Regions from separate parts of the Mesorhizobium sp. M7A.F.Ce.TU.012.03.2.1 genome, predicted to be linked through region 4. Evidence: predicted binding sites of a transcription regulator. Region 4 holds the regulator's gene; each other region holds the start of a gene.
The links. The regulator LexA, encoded in region 4, represses DNA repair genes until DNA is damaged. The targets are predictions, from matches to a motif close to TGTTCNNNNTGTGTTCNG.

Region 1 (3,281 bases), 1.2 Mb from region 4:
CATGCGCCAATCATCGAGGTCGAAATGATACTTGCCGAGCGAGGCGAGGTTCTTGTCGGCGTCCGAAGCCGCACCGGTTGGAAAACTCCACCAGACGCGCGTCGTGATCAGTTTTGCCTGGCCGCCGAGATAGTGCGCGGCAATATCCAGAAGCAGCGGATCGCGCTGGATGGCAAGCGCCGCCGGGCAGTCGAGGATGCGCTCGAAAAAATGCCCGCTAAGCAGCGAGCGGCCAAGGCGTTTCTCGGCCTCGGCATGTTCCCCCGGCATGAATTCGAGACGGCGGTCGAAATTGCCGAAGCAAGGCGTGCGCCCGGCGAAGTCGGCGATCTCTTCATGGATATCAGGCGGCAGGACCAAGCCTGAGAACAGCCCGTCGGAGCGCAACGCATCCACGACCGCTCCCCGTTCGACACCGGCAAACATCGTATCCCCGGCATTGGCGACCGGGCGGGCGCGTTTTGCGCCGAGCCAATGCATGCGGCGTCCAGGCATTGTGCGCGCCAGCACGAACATCGGCAGCCAGGCGGGGTTTTCGCGCAGGTCCGTCAGATAGGTTGGAATACGCACGGCGATGCGCCGCAACAGGCTGCCGTTGCGCGCAATGGCCTCGAGACTGGGCGCGCCGGATGTGTCGGGGGTTGAAAGCTTCATTGAGTCCTCGGCTATGAGAGCACCGCCGATGCCGCATCGGTGCTCGCCTCTCGGCATGACCCAAACCCAATTCCCGCTTGAACGGAAGCTAACCCCGCGTCAGATTTTGTGCAATGCACAATGACCTGAGCAACTGCAAAAATCACGTCGAGGAGCGGCGCTCCTGCTTGGCCGGCGCCATCCAGATCTCAGCGTCGAGCCGCTTCGTCGCGAGGCCGCGGGCGATGGACTCGGCACTGCCGGCGCTCTTTGCCGCGGCAGCCGCCTGACGCTTGCTGATCAGCAAGCCGTCGGCCAAGGCGCGGTTTCCCGAAAAGACCCGGGCCAGGAATGGCGTGCGACTGGCTCGCGTGCGCGAAAACCGTGCCGCCATGGTCTGCCTGGCCGTGTGGGCGACAACTTCATCGATCCAGCCCTCCACCAGCCGCGCGCCCGGCTCCAGGAGCAGCAACCAATCCCCCTTGGCCTGGCGGATGCCGGCAGCGACACCGCCCGTCACGTACTGACAGCCGGCATGCTCGGCCACATGATGCGTCTGATCGGTAGAGCCTGTGTCGCAAACGATGACTTCACGCACCACGCCTTCGACCGCGCCGCCAATCAGCGAGGCGAGCGTGCGGGCTAGGCCCTCCTCGTCATTGCGGGTTTCGATGAGAACACTGAGCATCCTCAGCCGAATAGCGGAAAGCGCCGGACAGCGCCAGTTTTTGCATCGCACCATAGAAAGTTCTTGCTTTGTTCTCTTCAACGAAATAGGAATAATTTCATGAGCAGAGCGATTCGACACAACATGGACAGTCCCTGGGAGCGGGCGAAGATGGAACAGATCGTGCGCGCCGACATTGCGGCTTTCGGAGCAGGAAGAGCCGAGATGGCCAACGCGATGGTCGAGCAGAGCGGCCTGCGTGTCCGCCCGGACCGCAACCGCGGCAGGTCAGCGGGCATCAATCCGTCCGGCCGGTTCGAGCCGGTCAGCCGGCACGTGTTCGACGATGGCTGGAATTCGCTGGAGGAACTGCCACCCTTCAAGACCGAAGTGCAGGTCGAGAAGCCGCGCACAATCATCACCCGCAACGAATCGCCCGACATTTCCTTCGATCGTTCGATCAATCCCTATCGCGGCTGCGAGCATGGCTGCGTCTATTGCTTTGCCCGCCCGACGCACGCTTTCATGGGCCTGTCGCCGGGTCTGGATTTCGAATCGAAGTTGTTCGCCAAGCCTGATGCGGCGCGCTTGCTTGACAAGGAGCTTTCGAAAGACAGCTATCAGCCGCGCACCATCGCCATCGGCACCAACACCGACCCCTACCAGCCGATCGAGAAGCAATACCGGATCATGCGCGAAATCCTCGAAGTGCTGGAAGCGCGCGGCCATCCAGTCGGCATCGTGACAAAGTCCGCTCTGGTGACGCGCGATATCGATATCCTGTCGCGAATGGCCGAACGCGGGCTGGCCAAGGTGGCGCTGTCGGTGACGACGCTCGACCGTATGCTGGCGCGCACCATGGAGCCGCGCGCGTCGACACCGACCAAGCGGCTGGAAGCGATCCGGCAGCTTTCGGATGCCGGCATCCCGGCCTCGGTCATGGTGGCGCCGATCATTCCGGGCCTGACCGACCCGGAAATGGAACGCATCCTCGATTCGGCACGCGCGGCCGGCGCGCGCGAAGCCGGCTACGTGATCCTGCGCCTGCCATTGGAGGTCAGCCCGATCTTCAAGGATTGGCTGCTGCGTCATTATCCCGACCGCTACCGCCATGTGATGTCGCTGGTCCGGTCGATGCGTGACGGCAAGGACTACGATTCGGAATGGGGCAAACGCATGAAGGGCGCCGGTCCCTATGCCTGGCAGATCGGCCGGCGCTTCGAGATCACAGCCAAGCGGCTCGGCCTCAATGCCGAACGGCGCACGCTGCGGACCGACCAGTTCGTTGCCGCCGGGAGAGACCAGGTGCAGCTGACGCTGCTTTGAGAGACAATTCGTCGCGGTGGTTTGATCCGTCGCGGCACCAGAATCCCGTCCGGCCTGCCCCGGCCTGCAGACGGTGCCCTCCCGGTCCGGCGCCCCACCCGACCCGGAGGGACTTGCGGAGAATCAGAGCCGATGCGAACCTCGCCGCAACATGGCTCGCGCGCGTTCTGATTCTCCGCCTCTCTTTGAGATCATCGAGAAGCCCGACTTCTCCTTCGAGACGAAGGCGATGGCGGAGGGCCTGTGGCCGGTTGCCGGGATGGACGAGGCCGGCCGTGGCCCCCTGGCCGGGCCGGTGGTCGCCGCGGCCGTGGTGCTCGATCCCGCCAACATTCCCGACGGCCTCGACGATTCCAAGCGCCTCAGCCATCTGCAGCGTGAAGCCTTGTTCCTGCGAATTCTCGGCTCTGCGCAGGCGATCTCAATGGCCTCCATCAGTGCCGAGGGTATCGACGGCAGCAACATCCTCAAGGCAAGCCTGGAAGCCATGCGCCGCGCCCTGGTAGGGCTGTCGGTCAGACCGAAGCTCGCCCTTGCCGATGGACGCGACGTGCCGCCTGGCCTGCCTTGTGAAGGGCGCGCGCTGATCAAGGGCGACCAGCGTTCGCAGTCCATCGCCGCCGCCTCGATCGTCGCCAAGGTGATGCGCGATCGC
Region 2 (3,281 bases), 1.9 Mb from region 4:
GTTGCTCGATCAGCGACGAAACGGTCTGCCTGGGAGCGAGTGATTCTGCCAAGGGCGCGGACAACCGCATCAGCTCGATGCCGAAGCCCGGATCGACCGTCTCGATCTTGTCGCAGAGCAGCCGCGTCAGCCGCTTCACATCACGGACAGGCAAGGCCGTGCCGACGCGAATGGCTTCGACGCGGTTGTCGACGCGGTAGAGCAGCAGGTCAAGCCGCCGGGCGCCGAACCCTTTGGTCTCCAGCCCGACACACAGCGCCTGAACAAGCTTGCCGACATAGCGCGCGATTGTCTCGGCCGCACTGATGGGCTCGCCAAAGGCGCGCCTTACCTCGACCACATCGACCGGCCGCACTGGCTCTATCGGCTCGGCGAGACGTCCAGCAGCCTGGTCAAGCCGGCGGCCGAGTTCCGGCCCGAAGCGCAGCGCCAGTGGGGCGCGCGGCTGCTGCAGAAGCTCACCCACCCTGTCGAAGCCCAAAACCCGCAGACCGCTGACGATCTCATCGGGCAAACGCAATGCTGCGATGGGCAGAGGAAGGATCGCATCGCAGGTTGCGTTGACCGCGACCACGCTCACGGCTTGCCTGACATATCGCGCAAAGGCATGAGCAGCACCCCAGCTATCCGCTATGGCTGCGCGCGCCGAGAAGCCGACCTTGCCGAGACGTTCGACCATATCGGCGAGCATCAAGCGTTCACCGCCATGAAGATGATCGGCGCCCGTGGTATCCATCACCAATCCGTCGGGAGGATCTGCTGCGACAATCGGCGCGTACCGCCGCAAAGCCCACAGGGCCAACCGATCCAATGCCTGCGCGTCTGCTTCAGGTTCGGCATCCATGACCGCCAGCCCCTGGACGAGGGCCTGTGCCTTCGTCGCGGGCATTCCGACGCGCAGGCCCGCTTCTGTTGCCGCGCGATCCACCGCAGTCACCAGGCGACGATTACCGTGCCGCCCGACCAGCACCAAAGGCTTATCCGGTGGCGGCGAGACGTCGCCCAATTTCCTTCTGAGCCGGTCGGTCGACCAGCTTGGAAGGAACAGCGAGACGACCCTTTGCATCACAAGCCTCCACTTCGATATCGAGTGTTTCCCCTCCACGAGACCTGATCAGTTCAAGTTGCCATCGCGCCCGGCCAACGCCGGGCACAGGCAGCGGTCGCGACGGCAGCACGGAAACCCGCCAGCGGGTGACGGACGCCGTCGGCTGCCCGAAATCGGCGGCTTCGGTCTGGCGGCGCCAGCGGCGGATCGCGATGCCGATCGCGCCGGAGCCTTCCGATGCCAGTTGCAACCGGCGCGAGGCAGTCATGGACAGGCGCGCCACTTCCGCGACCACAGCCCCAAGTCCGACATGCCGCAGGCCTTCCTCGAAGCAGGCGAGCAAGGATTTGTCGTCACCGGCTTCGACATAGATCACCCGGTCGGGATGCAGTCCGACCTGTGCGATTGCCGGTGCAAACAGATCCTGGCGCGTCACGCACCACAGCACCTTGCCTTGCGTCCTGGCCGCAATGCCTGCAGCAAAAAGCGACGCGGCAGCGCCATCGATTGCACCATTGCCGCCGCCGGCAACTTCATGAAGTGCGCCAAGCGCCACGCCCCCGCCTGGCAGATGACTGTCGATCGAGGAGATACCGAATGGGAGCACCGCTCTTTTGCGCGCGTTACCGCCTTCGAGACGCGCAATGCGATCTCGCAGATCGGAAATAGCAGCGTTTGGCGTCGATGCACTCATCTGTCCCCTGAACGCGACATGGTGGCGGAATGTTCCTCATTTGTTCCCTTCCTAATGAAGAGTCAATGGGATGGCGAGGTGGCGCTGCGGAAGAAATGTTTGTGGCGACCGCCCGGTGGCATCGACAGAACCGTTTGCCAGCAGGACGAGGCGTCGAAGCCACCTGTCCTGTTGGGATGTTCGCGCCGGCGGCTGGCGGCGCCCAAGGAAAAACGGCGTATAAACCGCAGTCCTGCGCGCGTCCGCAATTGCGGACATTGTCGCGCGCGGGACGGAGGAAATTCGCCCCCGCCGCGGGCGGTTAACAGGACAGCCGTAGGAGCGTCAGCATAGCGCCGGCCGCAGGACGGGACGCGGGACCGACTGTCCCCGTCCGCGGTGGTCCGCGTGTAGCATCGGCCATGAATGCAGTTGCGTTGGGATTGAGCACGAAGCCTCAACCGATTGCCAGATCTCCCTATCCAATTGGAAAAAAACCATTTTTCCAAACCATCAGGAGTCTATTGACACCTTTGTTCTTATTTTGTTCACTGTTGGTGATTGATACTGGAGGCGAACCGTGGAACTTCGCTTGAACATTGAAGGTGCAACGCCCGAGGAACTGGCACGCGGGATCGCGGCAGCCGAAGCAGTCTTCTCGCGCGCCGGCATTACGGCTTTGCAAGGCGCGGAAGGTTTGTTCGCGTTGGAAGGCTGGGATATCAAGGGCTTCCCGGAAGACGACCAGCCAACCGAGGACGAGGACCAGGCTGCTTCGGTCTGGATGGAAGCCGACGAGGCTGCGACGACTGCATGTTGTGCGGGCTGGCCGGAGGATAAAGTTCCGGGCCATCAGATCATGGAGCTGATCGACGTGCCCCGAACGAGATTGCAGGCCGAGGCGCTCCCGGACACGTGGCCGGCGCGCAAACAGCTCTATCCCGATGTTGTCACCCGGTGGAGACCACGACCGGGCCGGACCGCCAGATCGATTTCGATATTGCCTTCGTTCTTGGTTGGGTGCCCGAGCGGCCGACGCTGGATCAGGTCGAGCCGCTTTCGGAAAATGGCGACCGTATCCCCTTCTTCACCAGCAACCTCGCCCAGGTGGAAGAAATGGCTCGCAAGGCACTCAAGGACTGGACGATCTAGATTGACCAGGACCCCTACGATGCCCACGTTTTCGATCCTGCAGCCAGCGAAGACGGTGAAGAATTGCGGATCGCACTGACCCTGGCGATGATGCGCGGCCAGTCGATGCATTTCGATTAGCGGTGAACGGGTTACACGGCCAACGTCGATCGATCGTGCTTGGCCACTCCAGGTCGCACGCTGGATGGCTAAAAACCTGACCAGCCCACACCGCACCCGAGGAGAGAACAATGTCAGAAAAACCACCCTATATGCCGACCGGCATTGGAACAGGCATGATGAGCGACGACGAGACCAAGGTCGGCGTTCTGATATTCGAAACGGCGCAAGGGAACTTCGACTTCGCAGTCAATCTGCAGGCAGTCGATATCCTCACCAAGGCCATCAACAAGATCGAGATGCATCTTC
Region 3 (3,281 bases), 920 kb from region 4:
GCCGCCGGCATTCATCGTTGCCCTGACGGCGTCAGCCACGCCCTGTCCGTAGGCGCTCTTGTCATGCAGGACGACGACATTCTTGCCGGCAAACTTCTTGGCGATCCATGGGCCGATGAAGGCGCCCTGCGCATCGTCACGCGTGTAAAGGCGCATGATCGTCGGCCAGCCGGCCTTGGCTGCCGCATCGGTCAGCACCGGGTTTGACGAGGCCGGGCTCATCATCAAGGCGCCGGCTTCGGCATAGACAGCCGAGGCCGGAATGCTGGAACCCGAGCAGGCATGGCCGTCGATGAACTTGACGCCATCGGCGACGACGCGGTTGGCAACCGACACGGCCTGCTTGGGATCGCATTGGTCGTCTTCGATGCTCAGCTTGATCTGACGACCGTCGACACCGCCCGCGGCGTTGATCGCATCGGCGGCAGCCTGTGCGCCCTGCTTGAACTGATCGCCGATGGTGGCGAGCTGTCCTGTCATCGGGCCCACCACCGCAAAGGTGATGTCGTCTGCGAGTGCGACCGGCGTGCTCAACATCAGGCCGAATATGGCCGCGTTCAAAATACTCAATTTTTTCATGATGGTAGAACTCCTCCACTCACGCGCGGCCGCCCCGGCCGCGCTTCTTCCAGAGAGGCCGGACAATTTCACCCTTCATTGAGCCTGTCTAGGCGCATTGGCGCCGCTCGATTGGGCCTGCAAGACGTCATCCACGCAAAAAGCCACGCCAGCCTTGTTCCGGCTGGTCGCGGCTTTTTTGCCCGTCGAGCAATCTCCAGGCGCCCCCGCGCCTAAAAATCCGCTCAGCTTCCCTGTGTCGCGCACGACTGGGCCTTGCGGCCTGCCGCGTTCTTTCCCTTGCCTTCGTGACCGTCTTGCGCGGCCTTCAATTTCGCCGGGTCTGGCCGTCTGTGCGGCCTTGATCCCGGAGCTTCCCTGTCTTCGATGGATCTGTCTGCGATTGGCAGATTTCAGTGCATGGTCATCCATTCGCGGGCTTCGCGCAGCGCCGTGGCGATCTCGACCTTCGACATGGCGGCCGACAGTTCCGAGCGCAGCTCGGCGGCGCGGGCCGAGCCCTTGATTGCGGCGATGTTGAACCATTTGTGGGCGGCAACGACATCGGTCTCGCAATCGCGGCCGGTCGCATACATCATGCCCAGTTCGAAAAGGATGTCGGCCTGAGCAGTTGCTCCCATGGCGCCGAAACCTGCTTCAAGCATTTCAAAACGTGCCATTTCAATCCCCTGTTTTCCGGCCCTGTCAGGCTCCCGAGAGCTGCCTTCTTTCGTCTTGCCGGCTGCTCTTCCGATGCTTTCGAGAATGCCGTGCAGGCTTGAATCCGTCGTTAAATGGCGTGCTTAATTTGAGGAAAACAAAGCTAAAACAAGAGGTAAACGCCGAAATTCGTTAAGGATACAAACCCAGCAATTCAGCCTGCTTGCCTCAAATTTGACGAAAGTTTTCTCGCGCGGGGGCAAGACTTCGCTAACCACGGCAGACAAAGGCGATGCGCCGATCGTTTCATTTCATCGTCGAGGAGGCGCTTTCAGGCGGCTGCAAAATCCCAAAGTCTTCCGCTACGGCACCGCTTTTGTTTTGCCGGGAGCTGGATTAGCTTACGTTTGCGTAAGCGGCAGACCGGCGAGGCGGAGCATCCGGCCGGACATCCACAGGGAGGAAGACATGTTTCGAAAACTGAGCCTGGCCCTTGCGGCCACATTGATCGTGGCGAGTGCGGCAAGGGCCGATCCGATCGAAGGCAATTGGAAGACGCAGGCCGGCGAAACCGCGGCCATCGCCGCCGGCAGCTCGTTTTCCATCACGCTCAAGTCCGGGAAATATGCCGGCAAGACCATCGGCTCGCTCAAGGCGACAGGCGACAACAAATATGCCGGCAACATCACCGATCCGGCAAACGACAAGACCTATTCGGGCAAGGCGACATTGTCGGGCAGCTCTCTCAAGATGAGCGGCTGCGTGCTCGGCGGACTGATCTGCAAGAGCCAGACCTGGCACAAGCTCTGATCGACCACCCTTACGACATGAGGACGGGGCCCCAGCGGGCCCCGTTTTCGTTTTGTCGACACATCCTGCACCGGTGATGCTCGATACCCGCCGGCGGCTATCCAAACCGACGCCGGCGCCGTCGAAACCCCGTCAATCATCTTGAACGGCAGATGAACGCCGGCATCAGAGCCGGTTCAGTTGCATCAGGGCATTCTCCGGCGTGTTGAAGGAGACCGACCCGATGCTTGCTCGCCGCTTCACCATCGTCTGCCTGCTGGTGAGCCTGTTTGGAATGTTCTTCGCCATCCTCGTCGCCGAAGCGGGCCGTCCGGCCCGCGCCTGGGACGAAGCCAGTTCCAGAACCTGCCGCCTCGCCTGCCCCACCCATCTTCGCAACTGAACAAAGAACCAAGACCTCGAAAAGAAAAGCTGAAACACCATGAACCGCATCGCCGCCAACGCTCTCAAGACCCTTCGGCTTCTGCCGCGGGCGGCGCTTATCCTGGCGGTTCTGGCCGCTCCGGTTCTGGCCGTGCCGATGATGCGCTCAGATGCCGGCTCGACGATCGACGCACCAGCCCTGAAGAAGTCCGGCGTCGGCTTTGTGCTCCTGGTCAGCCTGCAGCGCGGTTGAAGAAAAACGGCGCGTTGGCCGCCTTCGGTCGCGACACCCCTCCCAAGTGCCGATCCAAGTCTCTATATTGAGCTATGGAAAAGCGAATCTACCCACAAGCCATCGAATCTGTCGTCATGCCGGAGCCTTTTGGCCGGCAAAGCTTTGATAGCGCCGAGAAAGCCGTCAAGGCACTGCAGGCGCTTTACGACCGCAACACCAAATTCCTGCGCGACTCGTTCGCAGAGCTGGCGGCAGCAGGCGGCGACAATGGCAAGCGCTACCGGGCCTTTTATCCGGAGATCGGTGTCACCACCAACTCGTTCACCCAGATCGACTCGCGCCAGGCCTATGGCCATATGCCGACGCCCGGGCATTTTTCCACCACCATCACCCAGCCGGGCCTGTTCGAAAGCTACCTCGTCGAGCAGTTGCGCCTGATCATGCGCAATCATGGGGTTGCGGTCACGGTGTCGGAATCGACCACACCCATCCCGCTGCATTTCGCCTTCCTTGAAGGCACCCATGTCGACGGCGCGACGGCAGAGCGCATCAAGCGGCCGATCCGCGACCTGTTCGACGTGCCGGATCTCGATGGCACCGACGACCAGATCGCCAACGGCACCTTCGAAGTCGCCTTCGGCGAGCCGAGGCCTCT
Region 4 (3,281 bases):
GGCATTGCGAAAAAAGAGCGTCGCGCTGACGGAACTGTTCATCCAGCTCGTCGAAGCAAAGTGCGGCGCCTATGGCCTCACGCTGGAGACCACCCGCGACGCGACCAGGCGCGGCAGCCAGGTGTCGTTCCTTCACGATCACGGCTATCAAATCATGCGGGCGCTGATCGAGCGCGGCGTCATCGGTGATTTTCGCGCGCCATCGACCATCCGTTTCGGCTTCACGCCGCTCTATGTCGGCTACAAGGATGTGTGGCTGGCGGTTGAGGTGCTGGAGGATATTCTGCGCACGGGCGCATGGAAGGACCAGCGTTTCGCCGTCAAGGAAGCCGTTACCTGACGCAACGATCTCCGCGATTTGCCGTCGCCGCCCTCACTGCCCGGCGGATGACGGAGGGCTGAATTCCAGCCACAAATGCCAACAGACGTTGGCGTTTTGGCTCCGTTTCGTTCACGGCAAACGAACGTCCCGAAGATTGATAGCGTCCCTTGTGGAGGTCGATCGGCAGATGATGCCAAGCCTTGGGTCGAGGATGAGCCACAGGTCATTAACCATAATGATTTCAATGTGAGCAGGCGCATTGCCGTGGTTGGCGCCTGTCGATCGCGACCCGCTGGCAAGCCCAAATAATTTCAGCAGCCTTAACAAATTCATTAAACTTTAAACGGTTGCAGAACACAACTGGAACAGATAGTGTTTGTTCTGGGTTTGTTTTTCGATTCTGGTTTCAGGTAATCTGGGGGCCGCCATGCTGACACGCAAGCAACATGAACTGCTGATGTTCATCCATGAACGCCTGAAGGAGAGCGGCATTCCGCCATCCTTCGACGAGATGAAGGAGGCGCTCGACCTTGCCTCCAAATCCGGGATTCATCGGCTGATCACCGCACTTGAGGAGCGCGGCTTTATTCGCCGGTTGCCCAACCGGGCACGCGCGCTGGAAGTGCTGCGATTGCCGGACTCGATCGCGCCCGGCCTCAACGCGGCAAAGAAGTTTTCGCCAAGCGTCATCCAGGGCAGTCTCGGTCAGGGTGGTGCCCTTGGCCGGCAGATCAAGCCGGCGCCTTCGCGGATGCCCTCGCCCGGCAATGATGACGATGCGGTCTCCGCCGTGTCGATCCCGGTCATGGGCCGTATCGCCGCCGGTGTGCCGATCGATGCCATCCAGCATCAGACGCATTCGATCTCGGTGCCGCCGGACATGATCATGGGCGGTGCCCACTATGCGCTGGAGGTCAAGGGCGACTCGATGATCGAGGCCGGTATCTTCGACGGCGACACCGTCATCATCCGCAATGCCGACACGGCGAACCCCGGCGAGATCATCGTGGCGCTGGTCGATGAAGAGGAAGCGACGCTGAAGCGGTTCCGCCGCAAGGGCGCTTCGATTGCTCTCGAAGCCGCCAATCCAGCCTATGAAACCCGTATTTTCGGGCCGGACAGGGTCAAGGTGCAAGGCAAGCTCGTTGGCCTGATCCGCCGCTACTGAGGCGGCTGCGTTTCAGCCACTGGCTTCTCGGGTCTCTTGAAGGGTGGCAGCCCCCTCGCCTCGCGCGAGAATTTGCGTTGCGCATGCCAGGGCCGGTATGGGCTGTCCACGGCGAAGCTGATCGTCGCCGGCGTGGTCGCCGATTGGCGATCGAAGAAGATCGCGGCACTGCCTTTGCGAGCCAGTTGCCGCTTGGTGATGACGAGAACCAGCGGGTTGTGACAGGCGTCATACGCGGTGGCGTCATTGATGACGATCAGCTCGGCGAAACCGCAGGCTTTCCAGGTGTCCTTGCGGTCCTCGACATAGGCAATGATCGCACCGGACGTGTGCCTGGCCACGCAGACGCCTGAGGTGCAATAGAACGGCGATCCCGGCGGTAGCTCAACGGCATCCGCGACGTCGAATTGCCCGTCGCCCTTGTCGAACACCTCCGGCACGACGATGGTTTCGGATATTAGTGCGCGTTTCCAGTTGTCGACGGTGAATTCGTTCGGCCGAGCGCGGCTGACGGCGAGTTCGCCACCGCCGATCGGCAAGGCAACCAGTCGGGCGTCCTCCGAGATCAGCACATCCGGCGTGCGCGTATCCGAGACGGTCAGCAAGCCTGCCAGCGCGAATGGCAGAGCAGCGAGCCGCAGCCAAGTTGTCGCCATTGTCGCGATGACCAGGGCAATTGTCACCAGCAGGACAGATTGCTGCGAAATCAGCCCAACCGCATCGACAGGCGAACGTTCGGAGATCCAACCCGATATGGCGATCATCACCGTCAGACCCTTGCCCATCAGGTAGAGGGCCGGCCAATCCAATCCGAAAGGCATCAGCAGCGCGCTTGCGACAGCCAGGAACATGACGACGGTGACGATCGGCATAACCGCCAGATTGGCGAACAGGCTGAGCGGCGACACACGCTGAAAATGCCAGATGGCAAACAGCGTCGTGGCGCTGCCGGCGATGATGGAGGTCATGGCAAGGCCGGTTGCCGCGAGCACGAACTTTCGCGTCAGGAAACCGGGCATGGATCGCTTTGGGGGCGGCGGTCTTGCTTTTCCCGCGCGGTGAACGGCCCAGCCGGCATAGGCGCCGACCAGAGCCGCGGTCGCGGCGAACGACATCTGAAAACTCGGGCCGACCACCTCATGCGGCGACACCACGATGACGGCGATCGCCGAGATCGCCAGATTGCGCATGGTGAGTGCTGCTCGATCGAACAGCACGGCAATCAGCATCACCGCCAGCATGATGAAGCTGCGCTCGGCGGCAACGACGACTCCAGAGATGATGAGATAGGCCGCGATCGAGAACAGTGCGGCGACGGCGGCATACTTCTTGACCGGGCGACGCGCGGAAAAGTCGGGAAACAACGCGAAGGCGCCGCGCAGCAAGCCCATGATGGTGCCTGCGACCAGCGCCATGTGCAGTCCCGAAATCGAGATGATGTGGTAGATGCCGGTACGTCGCATCGCCTCATTGATGTCATCGGGAATGCCGGCGCGCACGCCGACGATCAGCGCCGCGGCGATCTCGCCTTCGGCGCCGCCGACGCTCGCCCTGATATGGTCGGCGATGGCCTCGCGGGCATTTTCCACGCTAGAGGAAATTCGGGCCGGCAGCGACATGTCGCCACCATCGCTGACGACAAGCTTGGGGTTGCCGAGAAAGAACCCGCTGCCGCCGATGCCGGCAAAATAGCTGTCGAAGGAGAAATCATAGCTGTCCGGCCGCACCGGCCCGGTCGGCGGCAAAAGCTTGGCATATCCAGTGATGAGGGAGCCTGCGGTCACGTCAGCC

Region 1: the regulator LexA is predicted to act here: its motif matches at 1,380-1,397, upstream of EJ079_RS31135 (PA0069 family radical SAM protein).
Region 2: the regulator LexA is predicted to act here: its motif matches at 1,773-1,790, upstream of EJ079_RS01425 (ImuA family protein).
Region 3: the regulator LexA is predicted to act here: its motif matches at 1,372-1,389, upstream of EJ079_RS29855 (sel1 repeat family protein).

What each region holds. Positions count from the first base shown of each region.
Region 1 covers NZ_CP034779.1:6,269,050-6,272,330, forward strand. The annotation lists gene EJ079_RS31125 (hypothetical protein) at 1-654, opposite strand, end outside; gene EJ079_RS31130 (glycosyltransferase) at 797-1,321, opposite strand; gene EJ079_RS31135 (PA0069 family radical SAM protein) at 1,472-2,626, shown strand; gene EJ079_RS31140 (ribonuclease HII) at 2,778-3,281, shown strand, end outside.
Region 2 covers NZ_CP034779.1:282,518-285,798, forward strand. The annotation lists gene EJ079_RS01420 (DNA polymerase Y family protein) at 1-1,066, opposite strand, end outside; gene EJ079_RS01425 (ImuA family protein) at 978-1,742, opposite strand; gene EJ079_RS33685 (hypothetical protein) at 2,679-2,873, shown strand; gene EJ079_RS01435 (hypothetical protein) at 3,104-3,281, shown strand, end outside.
Region 3 covers NZ_CP034779.1:5,990,914-5,994,194, forward strand. The annotation lists gene EJ079_RS29850 (ABC transporter substrate-binding protein) at 1-579, opposite strand, end outside; gene EJ079_RS29855 (sel1 repeat family protein) at 972-1,238, opposite strand; gene EJ079_RS29860 (DUF2147 domain-containing protein) at 1,687-2,028, shown strand; gene EJ079_RS33460 (hypothetical protein) at 2,252-2,410, shown strand; gene EJ079_RS29865 (hypothetical protein) at 2,450-2,644, shown strand; gene EJ079_RS29870 (AMP nucleosidase) at 2,761-3,281, shown strand, end outside.
Region 4 covers NZ_CP034779.1:5,073,482-5,076,762, forward strand. The annotation lists gene kynU (kynureninase) at 1-340, shown strand, start outside; gene lexA (transcriptional repressor LexA) at 750-1,490, shown strand; gene EJ079_RS25135 (ComEC/Rec2 family competence protein) at 1,484-3,281, opposite strand, start outside.